2 regions of the Thalassolituus sp. UBA2009 genome follow, and region 2 is predicted to be linked to the other one. Evidence: predicted binding sites of a transcription regulator. Region 2 holds the regulator's gene; the other holds the start of a gene.
What was found. The regulator FNR, encoded in region 2, switches genes on or off when oxygen is low (the NO sensors DNR and NnrR bind a similar motif). The targets are predictions, from matches to a motif close to TTGATNTANATCAA.
Positions count from the first base shown of each region.

Region 1: clpB (ATP-dependent chaperone ClpB) is a predicted target of FNR. The motif match lies at 4,997-5,010, and genes of this name have one in related genera.

Region 1 is NZ_DDCJ01000153.1:22,745-29,709, reverse strand. Features, by position in the region: gene B3P58_RS19105 (carboxy terminal-processing peptidase) at 1-2,007, opposite strand, end outside; gene B3P58_RS19100 (acyl-CoA thioesterase) at 2,327-2,770, shown strand; gene B3P58_RS19095 (LysR family transcriptional regulator) at 2,843-3,751, opposite strand; gene B3P58_RS19090 (DMT family transporter) at 3,968-4,870, opposite strand; gene clpB (ATP-dependent chaperone ClpB) at 5,141-6,965, shown strand, end outside.
Region 2 is NZ_DDCJ01000141.1:32,722-53,600, reverse strand. Features, by position in the region: gene B3P58_RS16985 (REP-associated tyrosine transposase) at 363-830, shown strand; gene B3P58_RS16980 (NADPH cytochrome P450 oxidoreductase family protein) at 953-2,335, opposite strand; gene B3P58_RS16975 (DUF4198 domain-containing protein) at 2,338-3,165, opposite strand; gene B3P58_RS16970 (DUF2271 domain-containing protein) at 3,179-3,718, opposite strand; gene B3P58_RS16965 (PepSY-associated TM helix domain-containing protein) at 3,729-4,352, opposite strand; gene B3P58_RS16960 (TonB-dependent receptor domain-containing protein) at 4,585-6,948, opposite strand; gene B3P58_RS16955 (alpha/beta fold hydrolase) at 7,100-7,735, opposite strand; gene ccoN (cytochrome-c oxidase, cbb3-type subunit I) at 8,107-9,540, shown strand; gene ccoO (cytochrome-c oxidase, cbb3-type subunit II) at 9,557-10,162, shown strand; gene B3P58_RS16940 (cbb3-type cytochrome oxidase subunit 3) at 10,168-10,344, shown strand; gene ccoP (cytochrome-c oxidase, cbb3-type subunit III) at 10,347-11,270, shown strand; gene ccoG (cytochrome c oxidase accessory protein CcoG) at 11,480-12,886, shown strand; gene B3P58_RS16925 (FixH family protein) at 13,023-13,523, shown strand; gene B3P58_RS16920 (heavy metal translocating P-type ATPase) at 13,520-15,964, shown strand; gene ccoS (cbb3-type cytochrome oxidase assembly protein CcoS) at 15,968-16,162, shown strand; gene B3P58_RS16910 (sulfite exporter TauE/SafE family protein) at 16,159-16,821, shown strand; gene fnr (fumarate/nitrate reduction transcriptional regulator Fnr) at 16,907-17,674, shown strand; gene B3P58_RS16900 (hypothetical protein) at 17,947-18,441, shown strand; gene ttcA (tRNA 2-thiocytidine(32) synthetase TtcA) at 18,565-19,416, shown strand; gene B3P58_RS16890 (hypothetical protein) at 19,457-19,951, opposite strand; gene greB (transcription elongation factor GreB) at 20,017-20,565, opposite strand; gene B3P58_RS16880 (PGPGW domain-containing protein) at 20,708-20,879, shown strand, end outside.

The DNA of each region.
Region 1 (6,965 bases), on a different contig from region 2:
GTCTTTTTTCTCAGCGTCAGCAGCATTATCGCTTTCTTCATCGTCGATGCTGGTTAACTGCGGCATGCCTTTGGCTTTGCGGCGTTCGTTTTCCAGCTTCAGGCGTTTGTCATCGTTGGCTTTGCGTTCCTGCTCGCGCACTTTTTCGTTCAGTGATACCTGAGTCTGCTGACGCAGTTCGGTAATCAGTGCTTTTTGCTCGCGCAGGAAACGGAAATCCGGATTGTGTTCGATGCGGGTCTGGTGCAGCTGGCGTAACGCCGGCAGGGTAGCCGCGATGCCTTTATTGCTGCTGTACTCTGCAGGGCGGATAGTGTCCCACGGCAGGGCTTCTTCCAGCGCGCTTTCGCCGATTTTTTCTTTATCGAACAGCGACGGGAACAGAATATCCGGGATAACGCCCTGGTGCTGGGTACTGTCACCGGATACCCGGTAGAACTTGGCCTGGGTAATTTTCAGCTGGCCGGAGCGCAGCGGACGCAGGCTCTGAACCGTCCCTTTACCGAAGGTCTGGCCACCGACAATTAAACCGCGGCCATAATCCTGAATCGCACCGGCAAAAATTTCCGAGGCCGACGCACTGAGGCGGTTAACCAGAACGGTAATCGGCCCGTCGTACAGCACCGAAGGGTCCTGGTCGGGTAACACTTCAACCCGGCCGTGGGTGCTGCGTACCTGTACTACCGGGCCCTGCGGAATAAACAGGCCGGTCAGGGTAATGGCTTCTTCCAGCGAACCGCCGCCGTTATTGCGCAGGTCAATGATCAAGCCATCGATGCCTTCTTCTTTCAGTTCGTTAATCAGCACGGTGACGTCACGGGTCGTGCTCTTATAGTCCGGCTTGTTTTCCATACGACCCTGAAAGTCGATATAGAAGGTCGGAATATCGATCACACCGATTTTATGGGTTACGTCGCCATCTTTAACCTCGATAACGTCTTTCTGGGCGGATTGCTCTTCCAGTTTGACCTCATCACGCACGATGGAAATGATTTTGCTGTCGGTGCCGGATGAGTTCGCCGGCAGAATTTCCAGCCGCACGGTGGTGCTTTTCGGACCACGGATCAGCTCGACCACTTCATCCAGACGCCAGCCGATCACATCAACGATATCGCCTTCGGCCTGACCAACGCCGATGATCTTATCGGCAGGCTGCAGGTTACCGGCTTTGGCGGCCGGGCCGGCCGGCACCAGACGTACCACCTTGGTGTGCTCGTCTTCGGTTTGCAGCACGGCGCCAATGCCCTGTAAGGACAGGCTCATATTGATATTGAAGTTCTCGGTGTTGCGCGGCGAGAAGTACTGGGTGTGCGGATCGAAGGCGCGGGTAACGGCATTCATAAAGGTCTGATACGCGTCTTCAGATTGTGACTGATGGACACGGTTGAGCTGGTTCTGATAGCGCTTGCTCAATAACTCAATAATGGCGTCTTTTTCTTTGCCGGCCATTTTCAGATTGAGGATGGAGTTTTTCAGACGCTTGCGCCACAGGTCGTCGAGTTCGGCGCTGGTGGTCGCCCACGGCGCTTTTTCGCGATCGAGATCGAGCCGCTCGTCAGTATCGAAGTGGTAGTCGGCGGCTTTGCTGTGCAGTTCGTTGAGCAGAAACGACAGGCGCTCAGACACGCGCTGCTGAAAGCGGTTAAAGATGATGAAGGCCGGGCGCATATCACCGCGGTTCAGGGCTTCGTCCAGACTGTAACGGTATTGCTCAAATTCTTTGACGTCAGCAGCCAGCAGATAGCTGCGGGTGCTGTCGATATCGTCGAGCAGGATATCGAGCACCCGTGATGACAGTTTGTCATCCAGACGCTGATGCTCGTAATGGCCGCGCAGCAGGTTGTTCATGATCTGCTGGGTGATCATGGCGTGATCACGGGTCGGCTCAAGGGGTTTGAAGGCGGTGCCGGGGGCAATTTCCGGGATGGTGGCCTGGCTCAGCTGGGCCGTGAGCAGCGCTGTAAGGGTCAGCGCAATTTTCAATGTGCGGAAGCAAATGGAAAGCATAGTCGTTGCCAGATTTCCTTGTTGTTATCTGTTTGTACTGTGCGCCGGGCGCCGTTATCATGCCGGCGCTTTGTCAGGGTAAAGCCTGTACGCACGTACCGTTACGGTGTCTGGCCTTTGTTTTTGCCTGTTTCTCAGGCGGGCCGAACATCCGTTTGGGTGCCATTGGTGTAAAGCACAGAGAGCTGGCGTAAGACGCATGGCTCATCTGAACACCCCGGCTGCTGCGGTATAGTAGACCGCATTGGAATCGCAGTTGCCAGAATAATTCCCCGGATTTTGCTGCATTGGCAGCAAAACAGACGATCAGGAGGCTGTTTTGGCCAGAGTACAACTCGAATTACCCGATGAATTTACCTTCAGTACAACGCTGGATGTGCGGGTAACGGAAATTAATTACGGCAATCATGTGGGTAATGACCGCATGGTGTCTTTGTTACACGAAGCCCGGCTGCGCTTTTTACGCGAACATGGTTTTGGTGAATTTAATATTGGCGGCCTGGGGTTAATGGTGTCGGATCTGGTGGTGTGCTTTACCGCAGAATCCTTTGTTGGCGATATTCTGACCTTCCATGTCGGTGTGACCGACTTCAATAAATACGGTTGCGACTTTATTTACCGGGTCGAAAATCAGGCTCAGGACAAACAGGTGGTGAAAGCCAAAACCGGTATCGTCTTTTTTGATTATGACGAGCGTAAGATCGCTCAGGTACCGCGGGTTTTTTACGAGCGCTGCGCGCCCCAGCTGCTGCCTCAGGAATAATCTGGCGGCATTCACTGCATAAAAAAACGGGCCTCTGATAAGGCCCGTTTTTTTATGTGCTTACAGCAGTGCTCAGTTGCTCTGACTCGGATCGTCAAAGTAGGCGGTAATAAAGTCGAGGAAAGCACGGCTCTTGTTCGCCAGATAGCGGTTCTGCGGGAAAACAACCTTAATACTTCGTACCGGAATATCCACTTCCGGAAACAGGCGTACCAGCTCGCCACTTTCGAGGTGACGCTCGGCAATATAGGTCGGCAGGGCGGTGATACCCATACCCGCCAGGCAGGCTTCGTATACCAGATCGATATCATTCACTGCCAGCTTACGTTCAACACTGGACAAGCTGAAGCCATGGTCTTTCTCAAACTGACGCAGCCAGTTAATGCGGGCGTATTCGGCGTTGGCAACAATCAGAATGCGGTGGTTGTTGAGGTCTTCCAGTTTTTCCGGTGTGCCCCAGCGCTCCAGATACTCTTTTGATGCGCAGATCACGATATTTTGCTCGGCCACCGGCTTGGCAATCAGGCGGGAATCTTCCAGTGAACCCAGGCGCAGGGCGAAGTCGTAGCCTTCTTTCACAATGTCGAGCGGGCGGTCGGAAATATGCAAGTCGAAGCTGATATCCGGATATTTCTGCGCAAAGTCGGTAAACATACGCGCCAGTTCGCGACGGCCGAAGTTCGACATTGCGGTGATACGCAGACGGCCACGTGGCGTGACGTCAAAGTCGGTAACCAGCTTTTCGGCTTCGGTGATCGACTCAAGAATATTCTCACAGTGCTGGTAGAACATCTGCCCCGCTTCGGTCGGGCTGACGGAACGGGTGGTACGGTTCAGCAGGCGTACGCCAAGGCGTTCTTCCAGACCGCTGATCTGCTTGCTCACGGCCGATGGAGTGACGCCCAGTGAATCGGCCGCTGAGGTAAAGTTGCGCGAGCGAACAACGGAGACAAAGGTTTGCAATGAGTCGATACGGGACATAATTAATGATTCATTCTAGGCAATTCATCAGAATGGCCAGTATATTTAATTCTGAGGAAATAATAAGCCTGTTTTGATCATAAATTAGACTTATATCTAAGAGAATGGCGCCTTATACCTGTGCCGGGAATTCTCCGCTTAGCGTCATACCACGGCAGAAATCAGCGGCCAGTGTTGCTTTGGCGCATAGTCAGGCGATACCGGCTCTCAACTTAGTCAGCTTTTAGCACTGCTTTTCGGCGCATACAGATTCAGCAACCCGGCGAGCACGATCAGAATTGCCCCGGCCCAGGTCGTCCACGGCGGAATCTCTCCCCAGAACCACCAGCCCATCAGGGCGCCATAAATAACCGCACTGTAAACGTAAACACCGACCTTGCCGGTAGGCGCGATGCGGTAGGCGCGGGTCAGCGCCAGCTGGCCGCTGGTAGCGACCACGCCAAGCGCCAGCAGCCACAGCCAGGTACTGTCAGGAACCGGCTGCCAGTTGAGCAGGGCGCCGGGGGCTGAAACCAGTGCGGCGGTCAGGCCAAAATAAAACACAATACGCTGGCTGGATTCGGTAGCCGACATGCGGCGGATGGTCACCTTGGCCAGTGCGGCCAGAAAAGCACCGAGCAAACCGATCAGCAGCGCTGTGTTGTAGCTGTCGCCATTACTCAGCATGGCCGGGTGTTCAGCGCCAGGCTGCAGGATGACACTGACCCCGGCAAAGCCGATCAGTAATGCCAGCCAGCTGTGGCGCCCGGCGGGTTCTTTCAGCCACCAGAGTGCCAGTAATGGCATAAACAGCGGCGCCGAAAGCTTCACCAGAAAGGCTTCGGTGAGCGGCAGATGAGCCAGCGCCCAGAAGTAACAGTACATGGCACTGACACCGACCAGACCGCGCAACAAATGCCAGTGCCAGACCCGGGTTTTCAGTTCACTTAAGCCGGTGCGCAGCAATAAAGGGGCAAGTACGATCAGACCGGCGATATTACGGAAGAACACAATCTGCTCGGTCGACAGCACGTCCGACAGGTCTTTGACCAGCGCGCCCATTAATGCCAGCAGGGCTTCACCCAGCAGCAGGAATAAAGCACCGCGGCGCAGGGCGTCGGTCATTGCAGGGGCTGTCATGGCTGGTGTGTATCCCGGACTTTAAAAGAAGCGCTGCGTCACTATATAGAGGAAGGTGACGGCTAAGGCGGCGATTATACGCAATCGTGCGGCGGCGGTGGGATTTGTGTGCGATTGACCGCTTGCATGCGCTGCATCAAGATGAATTTCTATTAGTTTTACTAAATTTAATCTTGAAGGTGTTGAAAAAAATTAATCTGGTCGCATCTAAGCGGTAATGAATCAACTCTGCTCGGGTCTGCCCTGAGCGTCTATTTAGGAGATTGGAATATGCGTATGGATCGGTTGACCACCAGTCTGCAGAACGCTCTGGCCGAGAGCCAGAGTCTGGCGCTGGGGCAGGATCATAATCAGATTGATACCGTCCACTTACTGCTGGCATTGCTCGAACAGCCAAGCAGCTCGGTTAAAGATGTGGTGCGCCGTTGTGGTGCCAATGTCGTTGAGCTTGGCCGTGCCCTGCGGGCGTTGCTGGACGAGCAGCCCAAAGTCAGCAGTCCGGACGGCAATATTCAGCTGGCGCCGGAGCTGGGCCGTCTGCTCAACCTGGCGGATAAAGAAGCGCAGAAACGCGGTGACCAGTATGTGTCGAGCGAAGTTTTTCTGCTGGTGGCGCTGGACGATAAAAACAGCACAGGTAAGGCACTGGCCGCGGCTGGTCTGAATAAAGACGGCGTTAATAAAGCCATTAACGAACTGCGTGGCGGTGAAAGTGTGCAGGACGCCAATGCAGAAGATAACCGTCAGTCGCTGGATAAATACTGCATCGACCTGACCGAGCGTGCCGAAGCGGGCAAGCTGGATCCGGTGATCGGCCGTGATGATGAAATCCGCCGTACCATTCAGGTGCTGCAGCGCCGTACCAAAAACAATCCGGTATTGATCGGACCTCCGGGCGTGGGTAAAACCGCAGTGGTGGAAGGTCTGGCGCAGCGTATCGTCAATGGTGAAGTGCCGGAAAACCTGAAGCATAAGCGCATCCTGTCGCTGGATATGGGCTCTCTGGTGGCCGGTGCCAAATACCGTGGTGAATTTGAAGAGCGCTTAAAAGCCGTTTTAAAAGACGTCACCAAGGCCGAAGGCAGCATCATTCTGTTTGTCGATGAATTGCATACCATGGTCGGCGCCGGTAAGGGCGATGGCGCAATGGATGCCGGCAATATGCTGAAACCGGCGCTGGCCCGTGGTGAGCTGCACTGCGTGGGCGCGACCACGTTAGATGAATACCGTGAATTTATTGAAAAAGACGCGGCACTGGAACGTCGTTTCCAGAAAGTGATTGTTGATGAGCCGAGCGTGGAAGACTCCATTGCGATTCTGCGCGGTTTAAAAGAGCGCTACGAAGTACACCACGGTGTGCAGATTACCGACAGCGCGATTATAGCCGCGGCCAAGCTGTCGCAGCGTTATATTCCGGATCGTCGTCTGCCGGATAAAGCCATCGACCTGGTGGATGAGGCGGCATCGGTTATCCGTATGGAAATCGACTCCAAACCACAGGAAATGGACAAGCTTGAACGACGCCTGATTCAGCTGAAAATCGAGCGTGAAGCACTGCGTAAAGAAAAAGACGAAGCGGCGAAAAAACGTCTGAGCGATCTCAACGAAGAGATCAATAAAGCCGGACGTGCCTACGTCGAGCTGGAAGAGGTGTGGAAGAAAGAAAAAGCCCTGCTTGAAGGTGCCAGCAAGTCGAAAGAACAGCTGGAACAGGCCAGGATCGAGATGGAAGCGGCGCGTCGTGCCGGCGATCTGCAGCGTATGTCAGAACTGCAGTACGGCCGTATTCCGGAGCTGGAAAAGCAGCTGGCAACAGCCGCCGAGGCAGAAACCTCCGGTAAGCAGGAATTTACCCTGTTGCGCAATAAAGTGACCGAAGACGAAATTGCCGAAGTGGTATCAAAATGGACCGGTGTGCCGGTCAGCAAGATGCTGGAAGGCGAGCGTGAAAAACTGCTGCGTATGGAGGAGGTACTGCACGATTCGGTAGTCGGGCAGGATCAGGCCATTGCTGCAGTATCGAACGCGGTGCGCCGTTCCCGTGCCGGGTTGTCTGACCCGAACCGGCCGAATGGTTCATTCCTGTTCTTAGGGC
Region 2 (20,879 bases):
TTGTGGAATAACACCTGTGGGAACGACTTTCAGTCGTGATGTTAGTTATCACTGCAAAAATGCCGTTCCCGCTGCAGTAATTTCGCGGGCAAGGCCCGCTCCTGCGGGAAAGACGACATTTCAGATATGCGCGGCGTTTTATTTCGCGGGCACGGCCCGCTCCTACGGGAAAGGCGACATTTTCAGATATGAGCGGTGTTTCATTTCGCGGGCATGGCCCGCTCCTGCGGGGTATATCGGTATATGCGTCGATTATTCTTTGGTTAATCGGAGCATATTCGTAGGAGCGGGCCATGCCCGCGAATTACGCCAGAGGTTATGTTATAGGTAGGTTGTTTAAGCTCAGCCACAAGGAGTGTGGTATGCCGCAATTCCATCCATTCACAGGCCATAAACAACTGCGTATCGGACGTTTTTCCGAGACAGGTCGTGTGTATCTGATCACCACCAGTACGTTTGATCGGGAACGTATTTTTTCTGAATGGCGTTATGCAAGAGCTGCTATTCAGGCATTTCTGCAGCCATCATTGTTGAAAAAATCCCGGGTAATGACCTGGGTATTAATGCCGGATCATGTTCATTGGTTACTACAGCCAGGTGATGATGCCGGGCTGTCCCGACTGGTAGGAGCGATGAAATCATCTTCGGCACGGGCAGTAAGGCAAGCCGGTTGTAAGCGGCGTGTCTGGGCACCGGCATTTCATGACCATGCTGTGCGCTGTGAAGACGATATTCTGCCACTGGCTCGATACGTTGTGGCAAATCCTCTGCGTGCAGGATTGGTACGCAGAGTTGGGGAGTATCCATTCTGGGATGCAATCTGGATGTGAATCACAGGCCGGGATTTTATTGCGGATTTTGCCCGAATCGCGGCATATGCATGATCGCGGGCATGGCCCGCTCCTACGAATATTTATCCGACCGCACCTGCATTTGCTGGTTTTAGTCTTTATCAATAGACGTCTTTACGGTAACGCCCCTGCTGTTGCAGGCGCTCGGTTGCACGTTTGCCGAGCCATTGTTGCAGCAGCTGATCGATATCGCTGGCCATGCCATCACGACTGCCGCAGATATAAATCGCCGCGTCTTGTTTCAGCCATTGCCGCAGGCGTTTTTGTTCACGTTGCAGCGCATGTTGCACATAGCCGCGGTGGCTTCGTCCGCACAGCGCGGGCAGTTCTGCAGCGCCGGAGGCGCGTGAGTAACAGCGGTCGAGCTCAGTAAGTACGCCGCTCTGATACCAGTGGTCGAGTTCCTGCTGCCAGATGCGGTCATGTTCCGGGCTGCGTTCACCAAACAGCAACCAGCAAGGGGCTTGTGAGTTTTGCAGGCTGCGCTGTTTGAGGTGGGCACGCAGTCCGGCCAGGCCGGTGCCATTGCCGATCAGTATCAGTGGCACAGCCGTTGGCGGCGCATGAAAAGCAGGGTTACTGCGCACGCTGAACAGGCTTGTGCTGCCGGGCTGCCATTGCTGGCACAACCAGCCGGAGCCCAGTCCGGGTTCGCCGTTATCGTGGTGCTGTTCACGCACCAGCAGGCGCAGATGATTCTCTTCTGGCAGGCTGGCAATGCTGTAGTCACGGTAACGGCCGGCCAGCCATAAGCGGGCAATATCTCCGGCCTGCCAGTGGCTGTGTTGCGGCTTACTCAGATGCAGTTCATACAAAGCAGCTCCCGGACTGCCGGGGTTTAACCACAGCCGTTGCTCCAGCGTCAGTTCTTCTTTGGCGCTATCACAGCCTTGCGCAGTATCAGCCACCGAGAATCCCTGCTCTGCCAGTTGCTGCTGCCATTGCTCAATAGACCGGCGCTCAAGACGGTTAACGCACAGTGGCGCAAACATGGGTTGCGCACCGCCCTGTTGCAGCTGTTTGTGCAGCTGCAGACCAAAAGCGCAGAACTGTGGGTAGTCGTCGTCGCCCAGAGCCAGCACGGCGTAGCGTACATCCTGCACAACATGCTGGCCCTGCCGCTGACTGTGCTGCAGACGGCGGATAAAATGCTGGCCGTTGGCCGGCGCTTCACCATCGCCACAGGTGCTGGCAATGATCAGTAAGCGACGGCTGACAGCCAGTTGCTGCCGGCTCAGCTGGTTAAGAGGCAGCAGGCTAACTGCCTCACCACCCTGCTCTAACTGCTGCGCTAAATCCCCGGCCAGTGCGGCTGCCGTGCCGCCTTCGCTGGCATAGGCAACAAGGGTTGCAGGCAAATCAGAATGAGCAGCGCGGCGGTTGTGCCAGCGCTGCCGCAGGGAAGCGCGAAAACACCAGAGGGCGAGCAGGCACCAGCCAAGTATCAGCAGGCTGGCCTGCCCCCAGGGTTGCAGAGAGATCATGATCAGTCCGGCAGAACCTCAAGCACGGCCACATAGCTGCCGCTGCGTTCGGTGGCGGGTTTTTGCGCTTTATTGTCTTTGTATTCGGCTTCCAGAAAGTAACGTCCGGCGCCGTTCCAGCGTACGGTGATTTCACCTTTGCTGTTGGTTTTCAGGGTGATTGCTTCCTGCGCATTGCGGTAGCGGGTGCCTTCGCGGATCAGGGTAACGTCGGCACCCTGCGCGGCTTCACCGTCGATCAGAAAACGGAAGCTGGCCTCTTCGCTGGCAAACAAATCGTTCGGATGCGTGACGGCCACCAGCTCCAGTCCCTGCCCGCTGGCTGCCAGTGCGTTGCGGGATGGCGCGCCCAGGGTGACAAAGGTTTCCATACGGCGGGACGCCTGCGATACCACTAATTTGTCGGCGTTTTCCGGGACAGCTTTGGCAAAACCTTCGGCGCTGTATTGCTCACCACGGCCCGGATACATGCGGCGCTGCCCGTCTTCTTCCCACAAGGCACGCAGACCGGATGAGGCGATAAACAGGCGATAGGTGCCTTCCTGTGTTAACGGCAGATCAAACACGCTGCGGTATTTGCCGGTGTGCAGGTTTTCAACCTGACCGGCGCTGCCGTCGGGGTTGAGCACCTGCACGCCAGCGAAGCGGCCGGGGTTGTAGTTGGCCAGGAAGATGTCGTTGGAAACCGCGGCATCAAAGCTGACCCAGCGGTTTTCGCCGGACAGTACGGTTTCCTGCGGTACGATCCAGGCGCGGTGTGCCTGTACGGCCACACTGCCCAACACCAACGCGGCGACAAAGAATGGTTTGAATGGGGTTTTATTCAACATGTTGGTGTCCTGTTCAGGGTTTAATGCTTACAGCCACAGCACCCAGTTCGGTGCTGCCGCTGGCGGTGAAAGTAGCGGCTTTGGTTGGCGGCCAGCTGAACGGAATATCGACCACTTCGCGCCCGCCCACTTCACGCGCGGCTTCTATCCGCAGGGTGTAATCACCTTCGGCCAGTTCATGCAGAGGCGCGCTGCCGAAGTGGAATTGCAGATGATGCTGACCCGGCCCTTTGGTCGCGCCGGTAACACCATCCACCGGCATCTGCAGTGTGCGGCCGCTGCGACGCCACCACTGGCGCATATCTTTCAGCCATTTTTCGCCTTCGTTATTGCGCATTTCTGCGTCGTACCAAACGGCCAGATTAGTGACGGCTCTGGTGCTGTTGTTTTCAATCCAGATGGCAACATAGGGTTTGTGATATTCAGCGACGTTCAGTTGCGGTATTTCGACCGCGAGGCTCAGCTCGGCGGCGCTTGCCGATTGCACAGTCACGCATTGTGTTGCGGCCAGCAGCAACGCCGGCAGCAGCGAACGCGGTATCGGGTTCTTCATATTCATTCCTTTAATGCACGCTCAAAATAATGATCAGCAGCGGGATAACCACGCCCAGTGCCACCAACGGCCAGGTGGATGGGCGCTGGCGGGCGTAACGCACCAGCAGCCATAAACCGCTGAGTGAGAAAATCAGACACAGCAGCGAAAAAATATCGATAAACCATGACCACAGAGGGCCGGTATTGCGGCCTTTATGCAGGTCGTTCAGGTACGAAATCCAGCCGCGTTCGGTGCGCTCGTAAAGCAGCACTCCGCTGTCGGTTTCAATGCTCAACCAGGCATCACCGCCGGGTCTGGGCATGCCCAGATACACTTCATTGCCCTGCCATTCGGCGTCCGCCGCAGGCACGCTGATGCCGTGTTCCTGCAGCAGCCATTGGCGCAGCGCCAGCGGTAATGGCCCGGCACTGCGCCCGGACAGGGTTTTCAGCAAGGTGGCAGACAGCTCGGTTTCCAGCGTTACCGTCACCGGTTCCGCCTTGATGTCCGCCGCGTGGTTTAACGTGATGCCGGTAAAGGCAAACAGAATCATGCCCACCAGACAGAGGGCGGAGCTGATCCAGTGCCACTGGCGCAGGCTGCCAAAAACGATGCCCGATACCGGCAGGCGGGCAGATAAAGATCGGATCATCCGGGATACATCACAGGCAGGGCTCAGACGGCGTTAGATGGGCAGCATTCTAGCAGGAAAGCCGCAAATACGAACAATTAGCATTAGCGAATTTACATTTCTATTCACTTATCACTCAATAATATTTCTTACCTCCCGGCAGAAGCAGCCAGAAGCCAGCGAAACAAAAACGACACAAGCATACGGCCCCGAATGGGGCCGTATGCTTACGCAGGCGGTGGCGGTAATAGCATCAGAAGCGGTAGTTCACGCCCAGCCACAGGTTGCGGCGTTTGTCTTTGTTGTTGTAATCGTCGATGTAGGTGATTTCACCGTCGTCATCGTAATCACCGTCGGCGGCATCACCCTCAACCCCATCCTGAAAACGGGTCTGATAAGTGGTGAAGTCTTCGTCCAGCAGGTTGTTGATACGACCGTTAACGCTCAGGTTGGTGCTGATTTCATACGACGCACCGAGGTGCAGTACGTTGTAGTTTTTGAAGTACAGCGCGTTGCCGTCTTCATCCACATCACGGAAGCGTGACGAGCGGGTTTCGCTGGTCAGATAAACGTTGGCTTTGTCGCTGATGTCCCAGCCCAGCGTCAGGTTCGACATGTGCTTGGCACTGTTGGTCAGCGGCTGGCCTTGTTCATTACCGGACAGCTGTTTGCTGTCGGTGTAGGTGTAGTTGGCACGCAATGACAGCGCTTCACTCATTTGCCAGCGGGCCGCTACTTCAGCGCCACGCACCAGCGCTTCGTCGATATTGATTTTCTGGCTGTAGGTGGTGTAGTTCAGCGTTTCGTACTCACCCAGATTCACACACGGCTTGGCGCCGTTCGTGCTGGCACAGGTTGGTACCCGGTCGCCGCTGGCGATCTTATCTTTGAACTTGTTATGGAAGGCGGTGATATTGAAGTTATGGCCACCTTCGGTCGCTTCCCAGTAGAGCGCCAGCTCGCTGTTGACGCTTTTCTCCGGCTCCAGATCCGGGTTACCGGCAAACGGACTGGTGCCCTGCCCGCCAAAACCGGTGATGCCGTTAAACAAGTCGGTGGTTTTCGGGGTTTTATAACCGGTCGATACGCCACCTTTGACGGTCCAGCTCAGATCAAGATTGTATACACCGTACAGGCGCGGGCTGACATTACTGCCGAAGACATCGTGGTTGTCGTAACGCACACCGGTGGTCAGGGTGAAATCATTCAGCATCGACCAGTTATCTTCAGCAAACAGCGAGTACATGGTGAAGTCGGAGGTTTCGCTGCCGGCATCGCCCCCTTCCAGACCAAACACACCGTCTTTCAGTTCTGCGACAATCACCTGACCGCCAACCACGACCTGGTGATGGCCATAGAAATCGTTGACTGGCATATCCACCTTGGCATCCAGGGTGTACTGGCTGCTTTCCATGGTGCGTTTCGGACGCGGCAGGAAAGTCTCAGCCGCGATGGTTTTGCGCTCATCGACGCTCAGGCCGGTATAAGCGCCGGTGCCGTCGTAGATCTGTTGAAGCAGTTCACGCTCAGCGACCGAGAAAGGCACCGTGCGCCCTTCATTAGAGGTGGCGATATGCTGCAGCGACACCCAGCTGCTGCCGAATGACCATTCGCCTTCATGGGCAATGGCCCACTGATCACGGGTAAATTCCTGATCTTTGGCGTAACCGACCCGTGGCTGCACCTGACCACCGCGCGCACGCCAGATGGTGTCAATGCTGTCGACCGTGCCCAGCGGGAAGGTGCCATCCGCCAGCGGTTTGTTGTCGTAGGTCTGTTTTGACTGATCGATATCCAGCGTCAGGGTCTGATTGGCGGCCGGTTTCCAGTTCACGCCAAAGCCCAGATTGGTGTTGGTGTTATCGGTGGTTTTGCCGCCGGAACCAAAGCCCAGGGTACGCTTACGGCTGACGCCGGCAGGATCGGTGACATCCTCATATTCAGGTTCGGAGGCGTCACGCTGGTACAGACTGCCGCGCAGCTCAATACCCAGTACATCTTTGATCGCCGGACCCATCAGACTGAAATCGGCAGTGGTGTCATTACCGTATTCGTCCTGCTCCTGAAATGAGCGCCCGATCGTGACAGAACCCGCCCACTCGTCAGTGACTTTTTTGGTGATGATGTTAATCACGCCACCCAGCGCATCGGCACCGTAGAGGGTTGAAGCCGGGCCACGGATAACTTCGATACGTTCAATCGCATCCAGTGGCGGAACATGGTTGAACTGATTACCGCCGAAATTATTCGGGTAAATATCGCCGTGGTTGTTCTGGCGGCGGCCATCGATCAGCAGCAGAGTGTAATCCGCTCCCATGCCACGGATACTGACCGAACCCTGGCCGGTTTTATCGCGGGTTTCACCAATATCCACACCTTCCAGTTCGCGCACGGCATCCAGCAGAGTCATATAAGGACGGGAGCGCAGATCTTCCTGAGTAATCACAGAAATACTGGCCGGTGCTTCAACGACCTTCTGCTCAAAACCAGCGGCTGATACCACCATTTTGCTGAGGTCTACCGGATTTTTTTCTGCCTGTTCCGCTTGCGCAGAAAAACCGGCCAAGGCAATCGCGGCTGGCAAAACGGCCTGGCGCCAGAGAGTCGGTCTGATCATTGTGCTATCCCCTGTTAAAACATGCTGGTCATAAATCAGGCTTTTCTGACAAGCCCATCAAAAACGCCGGCATGCTAACAAGAACAAAACACATTTACGAATAGTTTTTATTTAGATAAGAAATTAAATCTCATTTGTGTTGTCTGGCCGGTTATTGCACCCGGGAACGAACAAAGGCCGCCACCGCTGCCGCAGCGTGCTGCATATGCTGTTCATGGCTATAGCCGGATTTTTTACGCGGTTTTAAGTCATGGTCGCCGTCTTCCAGCCACAACAACTGCAGTGCAGCATCAAGGGCATAGCCGTCCACTTCTTCTTTATCGCCCAATGCGTCACGCGTGCCCTGCACAATCAGCAGAGGTTGCTGCAACTGTTGCAGATGATCTGTGCGCAGCGACTCAGGTTTACCCGGCGGATGAAACGGATACCCCAGACAGGCGCAACCGCGGATATCGGTGCCGGCATTTTTTTCTGCTTCCTGTATTAATAAAGAAGCAACCCGCCCGCCCATGGATTTTCCGCCAATGATACAAGGACGATCCAACTGGCGGATTAATGCGCGGTAATCGTCCAGCAGTGCCGGCATACGCTGTGGCGGGCGGCGTTTACCGTCAATGGCACGCTGTTCCATATAAGGAAAATCAAAACGCACGACATAGATTTCCTGCGCGGCAATCAATTCTGCCATCCGTTGCATAAATTCGCTGTCACTGCCGGCACCGGCGCCATGGGCGAAAATAAATAACGGATCACGCGAATTACCATTTTCTGTGTATTTTTTGTTCATTTAAATTCCGTTCAGACATGGCCTTCAGGGAAAATTGTCGCATGACTTGCAATTGTATTTCCCGTCCCCAGTGCTTCTTGCGCTATATCAAGATTCACGGTTGCCACTTCCTTATGATTTGCTCAACCGTTATCAGGATAACTTACAGCTATTCTGTAGCGGCAGAGAGTGTGGGCTGTTTGCTGGAGCAAACCATCAGCACGATGGTGAGAGACGTTCTCAGTTAGCTGTTCATAAGCTCCATAAAAGCAGGATAACCTGCTGTAAAATCTGGTGTTTTTCCGGTGTTTGATTGCAAATAACAGCATCAAACACCATAATTGCGCCGATTTTTTTAACCCTCAATCCTCGCTGTTAAATGGAATCTGATCATGAGCACAGCATTTGACCATCCCGAGTACAACTACAAGGTGGTAAGACAATTTGCCATCATGACCGTAGTTTGGGGCATTGTTGGCATGGCGGTCGGTGTACTTATCGCTGCCCAGCTGGCTTGGCCTGCACTGAACTTTGATACCCCTTGGCTGTCTTTCGGTCGTTTACGTCCGCTGCACACCAATGCGGTTATTTTTGCTTTCGGTGGTTCTGCACTGTTTGCAACTTCTTACTACATTGTGCAGCGCACCTGCCGTACGCGTCTGTTCTCAGACACCCTGGCAAGCTTCACCTTCTGGGGCTGGAATGCCGTGATCGTTGCAGCGGCTATTACTCTGCCAATGGGTCTGACCTCTACCAAGGAATACGCTGAGCTGGAATGGCCAATCGATATTCTGGTAACTCTGGTATGGGTTTCTTATGTTGTGAACTTCCTCGGCACGCTGGCTATCCGTAAAGAAAGCCACATCTATGTTGCCAACTGGTTCTTCGCAGCCTTCATGATCATGATTGCGATCCTGTACGTGGGTAACAACCTGGCCGTACCGGTATCCCTGACCAAATCTTACTCCATCTGGGCCGGTACTATTGACGCCATGATCCAGTGGTGGTGGGGCCATAATGCGGTAGGTTTCTTCCTGACTGCAGGCTTCCTGGGGATTATGTACTACTTCGTGCCTAAGCAGGCTGGCCGTCCGGTTTACTCTTACCGTCTGTCCATCGTGCACTTCTGGGCCCTGATCTCTATCTACGTATGGGCCGGTGCTCACCACCTGCACTACTCTGCTCTGCCTGACTGGGCTCAGACTTCCGGTATGGTTATGTCTCTGATCCTGCTGGCACCAAGCTGGGGCGGTATGATCAACGGTATGATGACGCTGTCTGGTGCATGGCACAAACTGCGTAACGACCCTATCCTGCGCTTCCTGGTTGTATCTCTGTCTTTCTACGGTATGTCTACCTTCGAAGGCCCGATGATGTCGATCAAGACCGTAAACGCGCTGTCTCACAACACTGACTGGACCATTGGTCACGTTCACTCCGGTGCTCTGGGCTGGGTTGCCATGGTATCTATCGGTGCCCTGTACCACCTGATCCCAATCATGTTCGGCCGCAAAGCCGGTGACATGCACTCCATCAAACTGATCAACGTTCACTTCTGGCTGTCCACCATTGGTACCGTACTGTACATCGCTGCGATGTGGGTAAACGGCATCATGCAGGGTCTGATGTGGCGTGCAGTTAACGCTGACGGCACCCTGACCTACAGCTTCGTTGAATCCGTAGAAGCCTCTCATGGCGGCTATGTGGTTCGTGTACTGGGTGGCGCACTGTTCCTGACCGGTATGCTGATCATGGCTTACAACGTGTTCATGACTGTTCGCGCGGCCAAGAAAGAAGCTGGCAACGCAGTCGCAGCACAGGCTTAAGGAGTACTGAAACATGATTAAGCACGACAATATTGAGAAAAGCCTGCCGTTGATGGTGGTGATGATTGTCATCGCACTGAGCTGGGGCGGCATGGCGGAAATTGTTCCACTGTTCTGGCACAACGACACCAACAAGCCGGTTGAAGGCCTGGAACCTTACACTGCTCTGCAGCTGGAAGGTCGTGACATCTACATCCGTGAAGGTTGCCACGTATGTCACACCCAGATGGTTCGTCCGTTCCGTGCAGAAACCGAGCGTTACGGCCCATACTCCACTGCTGGTGAATCGGTATACGAGCACCCGTTCCTGTGGGGTTCCAAGCGTACCGGTCCTGACCTGGCACGTGTTGGTGGCCGTTACTCTGATGAGTGGCACCGTGCACACATGTACAACCCACGTGACGTTGTACCTGAGTCCATCATGCCGTCTTATCCATGGTTGTTTGAAGATAAGGTCGATGGCCGCCTGACTCCGAAGAAAATGGAAGCTCTGCGTATGGTCGGCGTACCGTACACCGATGCTGACATCGAAGGTGCCAAAGAGGCCGTTGATGGCAAACGTGAAATCGAAGCTCTGGTTGCTTATCTGCAGCACCTGGGCACTGTAGTCACTAAACGGTAAATCCCATGGATATTAACGACGTGCGCGGTTTGGGCAGCGTTTTCGCCCTGATAGCTTTTCTCGGCATACTCTGGTGGGCCTATGGCTCCAGCCGTAAAAAGCGTTTTGACAACGACGCTCAGATTCCATTTCTCGAAAACGAAGAAATGCCGGCGCACGACGATAAAGATCGGAGTAAATAAATATGTTAAGCACTTTCTGGCAAGTGTGGGTCGCGGTCATCGTACTGGGATCCATGATTGGTTGCGGCGTACTGATCATGTACACCAGCCGCGGCCAGCGTAAAGATGAAACTGACCAGACTACTGGTCATGATTACGACGGTATTCAGGAACTGGACAACCCGCTGCCACGCTGGTGGGTATTTATGTTCTGGGCAACCATCGTGTTTGGTTTTGGCTATCTGGGCGTGTACGGCCTGGGCAACGTTAACGGCCTGCTGACTGTTGAAGTCGACGGCGAACAGGTTGCCTGGTCTTCTACCAACCAGTGGAAAGCTGAAGTACAGAAGTTCGATGCTGACATCGCACCACTGTACTCCAAGTACACCGCTACTCCGGTTGAAGAACTGGTCAAAGACGCAGACGCCCTGCAAACCGGCCAGCGCCTGTTCAAGAGCAACTGTGCTGTGTGCCACGGCTCTACCGCCAAAGGTGCTCAGGGCTTCCCTAACCTGACCGATAACGATTGGTTGTACGGTGGCGCTCCTGAGAACATCAAGCACACCCTGACTTACGGTCGTCAGGGCGCGATGCCTGCATGGGGTGCAGTACTGGGTGAAGAAGGTACCACTGACATGGTGAACTACGTTCGCAGCCTGTCTGGCCTGAAGCACGATGCAGAAGCCGCTGAAAAAGCAGCGCCTAAATTCCAGCAACTGTGTATGGCTTGTCACGGTGCAGATGGTAAAGGCAGCCAGCTGGTTGGTGCACCAAACCTGACTGACGATATCTGGTTATATGGCGGTTCTTCCAAGCAGATTGAGTTCACTCTGAAGCATGGTCGTAACGGTAAAATGCCAGCGCATCTGGAAATTCTTGGCAACAACGCTGAAGCCAAGATCCACCTGCTGACCACTTACGTTTACTCGCTGTCTCATCAGCAGTAAGCGCAGCAAGACCCCGGTCAGGCAAAACTAACCGGGGTTGAGCTAAGGCAATAAAAACAGAAAAAAGCGGCTTAAAGCCGCTTTTTTCGTTATAGCGACAGGCAACAAGCTATATAATTGCCGCGTTATATAGAGCGCTGTGGGGCCCTGCTCCGTCTCTGGTTTCGCAAAGCGCCGTCATGCACATCCAACCAAGGTGATTTGCCGTTATGAGTAATATTCCGGTCAAAGATGTCACACCAAAAACCCAAAGCATGTATGAAAAACGTAAGAAAATTTACGTTCGTGAAATTGAGGGTTTTTTCCAGAAATTACGTACATGGTCGCTGTGGGCGTTAATGCTCGGCTATTTCGGCAGTGCCTGGCTTAACTGGGAAGGCCGACAGGCCATTCTGTTCGATCTGCCGGCGCGCCAGTTTCATATTTTTGGTATTACCTTCTGGCCGCAGGATTTTATGCTGCTGTCGTGGCTGTTAATTATCTGCGCTTTTGGCCTGTTCACTATTACTAACCTTGCCGGTCGTATCTGGTGTGGTTACACCTGCCCGCAGTCGGCCTGGTCATTTATTTTTATGTGGATTGAAGAGCGTACCGAAGGTACCCGCAACGCCCGCATGAAACTCGACAAAGAACCGATGAGCGCGAGCAAATTCCGCAAAAAAGCCCTGAAGCATACTTTGTGGATGATTATCGCCATCTGGACCGGCATAACCTTCGTCGGTTACTTCACCCCGATCCGCGAACTGGTACCGGATTTCTTCACCCTGAACATCGGTGGCTGGGGTTTATTCTGGATTGCGTTTTTTACCGCGGCCACCTACATCAATGCCGGCTGGATGCGTGAGCAGGTCTGTATTTATATGTGCCCTTATGCACGTTTCCAGTCGGTTATGTACGATCCGGATACCCTGGCTGTTTCCTACGATGTTAACCGTGGTGAACCACGTGGCAAACGCAGCAAAAAAGCCAAGGAAGAAAGCGACACAACCCAGCTTGGTGACTGTGTTGACTGCTCCCTGTGCGTGCAGGTATGTCCGACCGGTATCGATATCCGTGATGGTCTGCAATACCAGTGTATCGGCTGCGCTCTGTGCATCGATGCCTGTGACTCCATTATGGAAAAACTGGATAAGCCGAAGGGTCTGATCCGTTACACCACCGAAAATGAGCTGGAAGGTAAAAAGACTCACTTCTTCCGTCCGCGTCTGGTCGGTTATGCCGCACTGCTGCTGATTATGATGGGCGCATTCATGTACGCCATCGGCACCCGCACACCGTTCAAGCTGGATATTGAACGTGACCGCAGCGCGCTCTATCAGATGACCGCCAACGACACCGTAACCAATGCGTATACGCTGAAGCTGATCAACATGTCGCAAAGCCCAAAAACCTACACTCTGAGCCTGGATGGTCTGGAAGGTATGAAGATGGATGCGCCAACCACTCAGTTTCTGCGTGTGAACGAGCTGAAAGAAGTGCTTCTGACCATCGAAATTGATCCGGAAGAAGTGCATATGCCAGCCAGTAAAGTGGATATTGAATTCGTCATCACCGATGCCGATACCGGTGAAGAAGTGGCACGCGAAGAAAGCCGCTTTATTGCCCCACGCAATTAATCTGAGGAAAAGATTCGCCTCCGCGAAACCATGACCCGTGTCAGCGAATCTGACAAATCCAAACTGGAGACTGACCGCCCAAGTGGTTAAACTTGGGCGGTTTTTTTTATCCCGCCCGATGCCGATTGAGAAGTCTATGAACACCGAATCCAAAGAACACGCTCCCTGGTACAAAGAACCCATGGTGTGGCTGGTTGCGGGCCTTCCGCTATTGGCTATCTGCTGGGGTTTTGTGATGCTGACACTGGCCCTTGAATCCAAGGATTCCCTCGTCAGCGACAGCTACTACAAAGACGGCGTCAGCTACACCGAAAACGTCGAAGCCGATGCCCATGCTGCCCGCCTGCAGATCAAGGCCGATCTGACGTTCAGCGAAAACGAAATCCACCTGGCCCTGAACGGCTATCTGGATGAAGAACCTGCAACCCTGCAACTGCAACTGATTCACCCTACCCTGCAGGAACGTGACCTGACCGTGCTGCTGCAACGCCTGGGCGATGGCCACTATGCCGGTGTCAATGAACTGGTATTGCCGGAACGCCGCCATATCTGGCTGCTCAGCCACGAACAGCAGTGGCGTATCCGTGGTACCGAACTGATTGAAGCTGACAAGGTTATTAACTTACACGCCAAATGAATGCCCATTCAGCCCAAGAGCGCTGTTTTCACTGTGGTGAAGCCACCACCGAAGGTGAGCGCTGGTCAACCCTGATTGATGGCCAACGGCAGCCGATGTGCTGCCCGGGCTGCAAAGCCATTGCCGAAACCATCGTCGCCAGTGGCCTGAAAGACTATTACCGCCACCGCACCGAACTGCCGGAACTGTCGCCGGCTGAACTGGAAGACAGCGATCTTTCGGCGCGCGAATCCCTCACCCTGTATGACAGCGAAGCCCTGCAGCGGCGCTTTGTCGCCCATCTGAGCGGCAACCAGCAAGGCGAAGCGGAAGCCACGTTTATCATCGACGGCATCAGCTGTGCCGCCTGTGCCTGGCTGATTGAGCACCGTATCAGCCAGTTGCCGGGCGTAAAAAACGCTGTACTTAACCTGTCCAACCACCGCCTGGTGGTACGCTGGCAGTACGACCAGATTGCCGTATCCAGTATTGCCGAGGCGATTTACCGCCTGGGCTACAAAGCCTCGCCGTTTTCTGCCACTGAACAGGAAGAGCAGCGCCATCGCGAGGGTAAACTGGCGATCCGCCGTCTCGCGGTTGCCGGTATCGGCACCATGCAGGTGATGATGCTCGCGGTGCCTCTGTATGTGGGCATGGCTGAGCAATACGAATTTTTTATGCGCCTGGCCTCAATGGTCATGACCCTGCCGGTGGTGCTGTTCAGCGCCCGGCCGTTCTTTACTGCCGCCCTGCGTGATCTGCGCACCCGCCATCTGACCATGGATGTGCCCGTATCGCTGGCCATTGTGCTGGCATTCTGTTCGAGCATCTGGAGCACCATGAATCAGGGCGTCGAGGTGTATTTTGACTCGGTCTGTATGTTCACTTTCTTCCTGCTGCTTGGCCGTTTTCTCGAAATGCGCGCCCGTCACCGGATGGGGAAAGCCGGTAATAATCTGCTGACGCTGCTGCCCAATATTGCGTTAAAGGTTGGTGACGACGGTGTTGAGCAGGTTATTGCCAGTGAAGACATCCGTATTGGTGACATGCTGCGCCTGAAACCCGGCCATGCCATTCCCGCTGACGGAGTGGTGATCGAAGGCCGCAGCTCGGTTGATGAAGCCGCACTGACCGGTGAATACCTGCCGATCAGCAAGAAAGCCGGTGATCGCCTGATCGGCGGTACGTTTAACGTTGAAAGCCCGCTGCTGATGAAGGTCACCGCGACCGGCGCCGAAGCGCAGTTATCGACCATCATGCGTCTGATGGACCGCGCCCAGCAGGAAAAACCGCGCGCTGCGCTGCTGGCCGACAAAATTGCCAGCCACTTTGTTGCGGCGGTGCTGATCATCTCCAGCTCGGTCTTTACCTTCTGGTGGCTGCAAGGCGATGAACACGCCTTTTTCATCGCCCTCAGCGTGCTGGTTGTAACCTGCCCCTGCGCCCTGTCACTGGCTACGCCAACGGCTCTGACAGCCGCCACGGCCGCACTGCGCGAACGCGGATTGTTAATCAGCAAAGGCCATGTGCTGGAAGTTCTGCCACAGATTAACCGTGTGGTGTTCGATAAAACCGGCACCCTGACCCAGGGCAAATTAACCCTGGAGCAGGTCGAACCTCTGGCGGATCTGGATGAAGCTCAGCTGCTGACCCTGATCGCCGGCCTTGAGAAACACTCAACCCATCCGATTGCCCGTGCCTTCCGCACCATCAAAGCGGCTGCCGTAGAGAACACAGAACAAACCGCCGGCCAGGGCATCAGCGGCCAGTGGAACGGGCACACTCTGCGCTTTGGCCGCGCCGATTATGCCTGGCCAGCTGCCCCCCTGACGGAGCCCGACAACAAGGCCGCTGGCCAGTGGCTGCTGCTCGCCAGTGATCAGCAACCGCTGGCCTGGGTGCGCCTGAATGACAGCCTGCGCCGCAACGCCGCGTCGATTGTCAGCGGACTTCAACAACGCGGTATCGCCGTGTCTCTGCTGACCGGCGACCCCGGCGCATCCGGTCAGGTGGTGGCGGATGCACTGGCCATTACCGACCTGCAGACCGGCGTCTCGCCAGAACAGAAACTGGCCGCAGTGCGCGCCTGGCAGCAGGCCGGTGAGCGGGTCATGATGGTCGGCGACGGCATTAACGATGTGCCGGTACTGGCCGGTGCTGATATTGCTCTGGCCGTTAACGAAGCCACCGATCTGGCTAAGACCAACGCCGATGCCATGCTTACCAACGGTCGTCTGGAAACCTTACTGACCGCTCTGGATGGTGCCACCAAGACACGCCGTATTATTGCTCAGAACATCGGCTGGGCTTTGCTGTACAATCTCATCGCATTACCGGTGGCAGCGGCAGGTTTTGTTCCGCCCTGGGCCGCTGCGATTGGCATGTCATTCAGTTCGTTACTGGTGGTCACCAACGCCCTGCGCCTGAATCGCCTGCCGGCTCCTGACTCCTCTGAGGTTTGATCGATGGATATCATTTACATCCTGGTACCGCTGTCTTTACTGCTGATCGGCATTGCCGTGCTGATCTTTTTCTGGGCGGTGAAGAGCGGCCAGTTTGAAGACATGGAATCCCCCGCCCACCGCATTCTGTTTGATGACGATGAGCCGATAAATCGCCGTCAGGACGACAGTGATCAAACCCCTTCTGACAAGCCATGATTGAGCCCCTGTCGCTGCTGACCGCCTTTCTGCTGGGGTTGTTTGGTTCCAGCCACTGTTTGGTGATGTGCGGTGGTATTGCTGCGGCTATTGGCAGCAGCGCCGGAACTCAGCGTGTCCGGGTGACGCTGCTGTTTAACACCGGGCGCATACTGAGCTACAGCATCGCCGGGCTGATAGTCGCCAGCGCAGGTCTGTGGCTGCAGAGCCAGCACCAGTGGCTGATGCTGATCTTGCGGACACTGGCCGCGCTGATGCTGATACTGATGGGGCTCTATATTGCCCGCTGGTCACTGATGCTGACCCGTATTGAGCAACTGGGCCAGGGAATCTGGAAATACCTGCAGCCTCTGACCCGCCGTTTTATGCAATCTCCGCGTGCGATAGATCGTCTGTGGCTGGGCATGCTCTGGGGCTGGTTGCCCTGCGGCCTGATTTACAGCACGCTGAGCTGGGTTGCCGCAAATGGCCAGCCTTTGCTGGGAGCCGCCGCGATGTTCGCCTTTGGTCTGGGTACCCTGCCAGCCCTGTTTGCCAGCACACTGGCGGCCAATGTACTGACGCCGTTTCTGAGCAACAACCGCGTGCGTCAGGTTGCCGGGGGATTACTGATCGGATTTGGTTTGTGGACGGCAGCATCGGTCTGGTTACTTTCTTGACAGATCGCGCGCTAATGCCGAACATAGCCGCAACTGCTGCACTTGTTACTTACTCCGACACCGGGGTTTCACTCAGGAATCAGTCATGAAAACGACACATGTTGCGCCTGCTCCACTGCGGGGCACTCAACCACACTGCCAGACCTGCTCACTGAATGCGTTGTGTCTGCCATTGTCCCTGAACGATTCCGATATGGAGCGCCTCGACGATATCATCCGCCGTGGCCGTCCGATCCAGAAAGGTCAGCTGCTGTTCCAGCAGGGCGAAGCGTTTCAATCCGTATTTGCCGTACGCACCGGTGCCCTGAAAACCTACACTCTGGCGAGTAACGGCGAAGAACAGATTACCGGTTTTCATCTGGCCTCTGAGCTGGTTGGTCTGGCCGGTTATGATAACGGCAACTATCCGTTAACCGCTAAAGCGCTGGAAACCACCACCGTCTGTGAAATTCCGCTGCAGCAACTCGACAGTCTGGCCGATGACCTGCCGGATCTGCGTAAGCAGCTGATGCGTACCATGGGCACCGAAATCCGTCATGATCAGAACATGATGCTGCTGCTCAGCAAGAAAAACGCCGAAGAACGCGTGGCCTCTTTCCTGATTGATATTTCCCAGCGTTATTCCCGTCGTGGTTTCTCGGCCAGTCATTTCCGCCTGCCGATGTCGCGGGTGGATATCAGTAACTATCTGGGCCTCGCGGTAGAAACCATCAGCCGCGTGTTTACCCGCTTCCAGAAAAACGGTCTGATCGAGACCCAGGGGAAAGAAGTGATTCTGCAGGACCCCGATATGCTGTATGAACTGGCCGGTCTGAATACTGAAAAAGAGTGTGCCGCTCACCCGCAAGAGTAAGCCGCTCACCCGTAAGCAAAAAAACCGGCCAGAGGCCGGTTTTTTTATGCCTGCCCTCTTATGCCTGTTTTCTGCTTATGAACACTCATGCAACGCCCTCTGGTACGGGAAATGCTTTTACCAGAATAAAGGCTGAACAGACGTTATTTTTCTGGCGCCGGTATCCAGGCTATCTATTGGCAATTGGTATAAAACCGCAGCAGATAAAATAATCTGATCTAAGATTGCAGAAACAGCGTCATTCAGCCGATATGACGTATAAGGAGGTGATCATGGGCATCTGCGCAAATGAACTGACCCGCTGGGTAATCCAGCCAACCCTGCAACGCATCGGGGTTAGTAACCCGATGGCCAGCACCCTGCTGCTGGCAACTGCGGCTCAGGAATCGGCTCTTGGATCGCACCTCAAAGCCGCCGGTCAACGGGCTCTCGGCATTTACCGCATTCACAGCCTGACCCACCGCCATGTATGGGACGCTTATCTGGCGCAACAGCCGGAACTGGCCAGCACCGTGCGCGGCCTTGCCAGCCAGCATGATTTTCTCAGTCACCCTCATGCCGAGCTGACCACCAACCTGTCTTATGCCACCGCCATTGCCTGGTTTATCTATGCCCGCAATGATGATTTTGTTCTGCCCGCCGATGCAACCGCAGAACAGCTCGCACGTCTGTGGAAGCGTTTTTACCATCCCCGCAGCGGCGTCAGTATTGAAGAGTTCTGCGCCAGCCTCGGTGCGGCCACTGCCCTGCTCGACCGTGCCGCCTGAGCAGGCGTACTTCCTCTCAAACGCTCTGAGCGACGTTCCTTTTTAACTGCCTGACCTGCGCAGGCGGTTCCTTCACCCGATGCATTCTGTTATAAAGCGGGCGCAATTATTCAGGGTGTTTTTATGATCGAATCCGCTGCCGAGCGCAAAGAGCAACTCGAGTTCAACAAACTGCAGAAACGCCTGCGCCGCAATGTCGGCAAGGCCATCGAAGACTACCGCATGATCGAAGACGGCGATAAGGTCATGGTTTGCCTGTCCGGCGGTAAAGATTCGTACACCATGCTCGACATTCTGCTGAGTCTGCAGAAAAGCGCACCGATTCACTTTGATATCGTGGCAGTGAATATGGATCAGAAACAACCCGGATTTCCTGAGCATGTACTGCCGGAATACCTGGATCAGCTCGGCATTGAGTATCATATCGTCGAAAAAGACACCTACAGCGTGGTGAAAGAAATTATTCCGGAAGGTAAAACCACCTGCAGTCTGTGCTCCCGCCTGCGTCGCGGCACCCTGTATGGCTTTGCCGAGAGTATTGGCGCCAACAAAATCGCTCTTGGTCACCATCGTGATGACATCATCGAAACCCTGTTCCTCAATATGTTCCATGGCGGCAAGCTCAAAGCTATGCCACCCAAGCTGCTGAGCGATGATCAGAAACACGTGCTGATCCGTCCGCTGGCTTATTGCAAAGAAAAAGACATCGAGAAATTTTCCCAGACACGGGGCTTCCCGATCATTCCGTGCAACCTGTGTGGCTCACAGGAAAACCTGCAACGTCAGAATATTAAGATGATGCTGGAACAGTGGGACAAAGAGCAGCCGGGACGCAGTGAGAATATCTTTGCCGCCATCTGTAATGTGGCACCGTCACAGTTAGGCGATACCCAGTTGTTTGATTTTGTCACCCTGCAGGACAAGCAGGATAAAGGCCATCTGTTTACCCGTCTGGATGTGGTTCAGATCGACTGATCTGAAGCTGATACCGGGCGCAGCCAAAAGAAAAAGGCGGTCACAGACCGCCTTGCAACAGACTGGTGACCAGCAGCTGATATTCTCCCGGCCCCTTCACAACAAGCTCCATTTTATAACGCCGGTCGGTAATAATGGATTCGGCCATTGCCGTCAGGTGACAGGCATCAGGACTCAGTTGCGGCTGTGGCATCTGCAGATGAACCTGATACTGTCCTTCCAGCTCTTCTACCCGCACCGTTGAGATCGCCTGAGTTTCACTGCCGGCAATGCCTTTACGTATCCACTGCAGATAAATGCCATGCGGGCCTTTCACATTAGTACGGACAACGCGGATGTACCCCTCTCCGGCGTCAGACTTCCACGGGCAGACCCGCTGTACCTGATCAATCCAGACCGGCATTTTATAAACGCCGGCAAAGGGCCAGGTTTCGCCTTCGGCGGCTGCTTCGTTCTGCATCCCAGCGTCGGTGGCCAAGACTGTCAACGTCAGAAAAGCCAACAGCAAAGCCATGATCGTGCGTACTGATATCATAATGATCCTCCTGCCATTAAGCCTAGCAGAGGTCAGCTTTCATGCTGTTTCAGAAGGCAGATACATCAGGCGGAGAAAACGGCCTGATTACTGCCGCCGGCATCCCATTCAGGGCGCTGGTAAGACACGCTGAGGATGTAAAACGTTTCTTCTCCTTTCGGCAGGCGTACGGTCACTTCATCATCGACACGTTTTCCCAGTAATCCCCGCGCCAACGGCGCATCAACGCTGATATAGCCGCGTTTGAGATCAATTTCATCCTCGCCCACCAGACGGTAGCGATGGATTTCAGCATCATCGTCTTCAAGTTCCAGCCAGGCGCCAAAAAAGACTTTCTGCGGATCAGCCGGCAGACGATCGACCACCGTCAGAATCTCCAAACGCTTCAGCAGGAAACGGACGCGACTGTCGATCTGGCGTAATCGGCGTTTACCATAGATGTATTCCGCATTTTCCGAGCGATCCCCCAGCTTGGCGGCATCTGAAACTTCCTGCGTCACTTTTGGACGCTCAGTGCGCCACAGGTAATCATATTCCCGGCGTAAGGCCTGCTCCCCTTCTGGGGTAATCAGATGGCTGCGTTTCGGCAGCGGCTTTTTTTCCTTCTCACTCATAAACAACGGCCTGTACCAAAAGATTTCATGGTTTCGCAACACAGTCATGTCAGGGTGTCAGCATGGGCATGCCTGAACAACAACGTACAGCATTCCTCCAGAACCGGGAAAACCGGCACAAACATCCGGATGATGATGCAGAATGATCAAACGCAGTTTTAAAATGATGACCGGTATTCTGCTGTTGCTGCTGGGAATTATTATTACGCCAATGCCGATTCCGCTTGGCATTATCCTGATCATTCTGGGCCTGTCTATGCTGGTATCGACTATCCCCAGAGTGCGCACATTTCTGCAGTTTCTGCGCCGTCGTT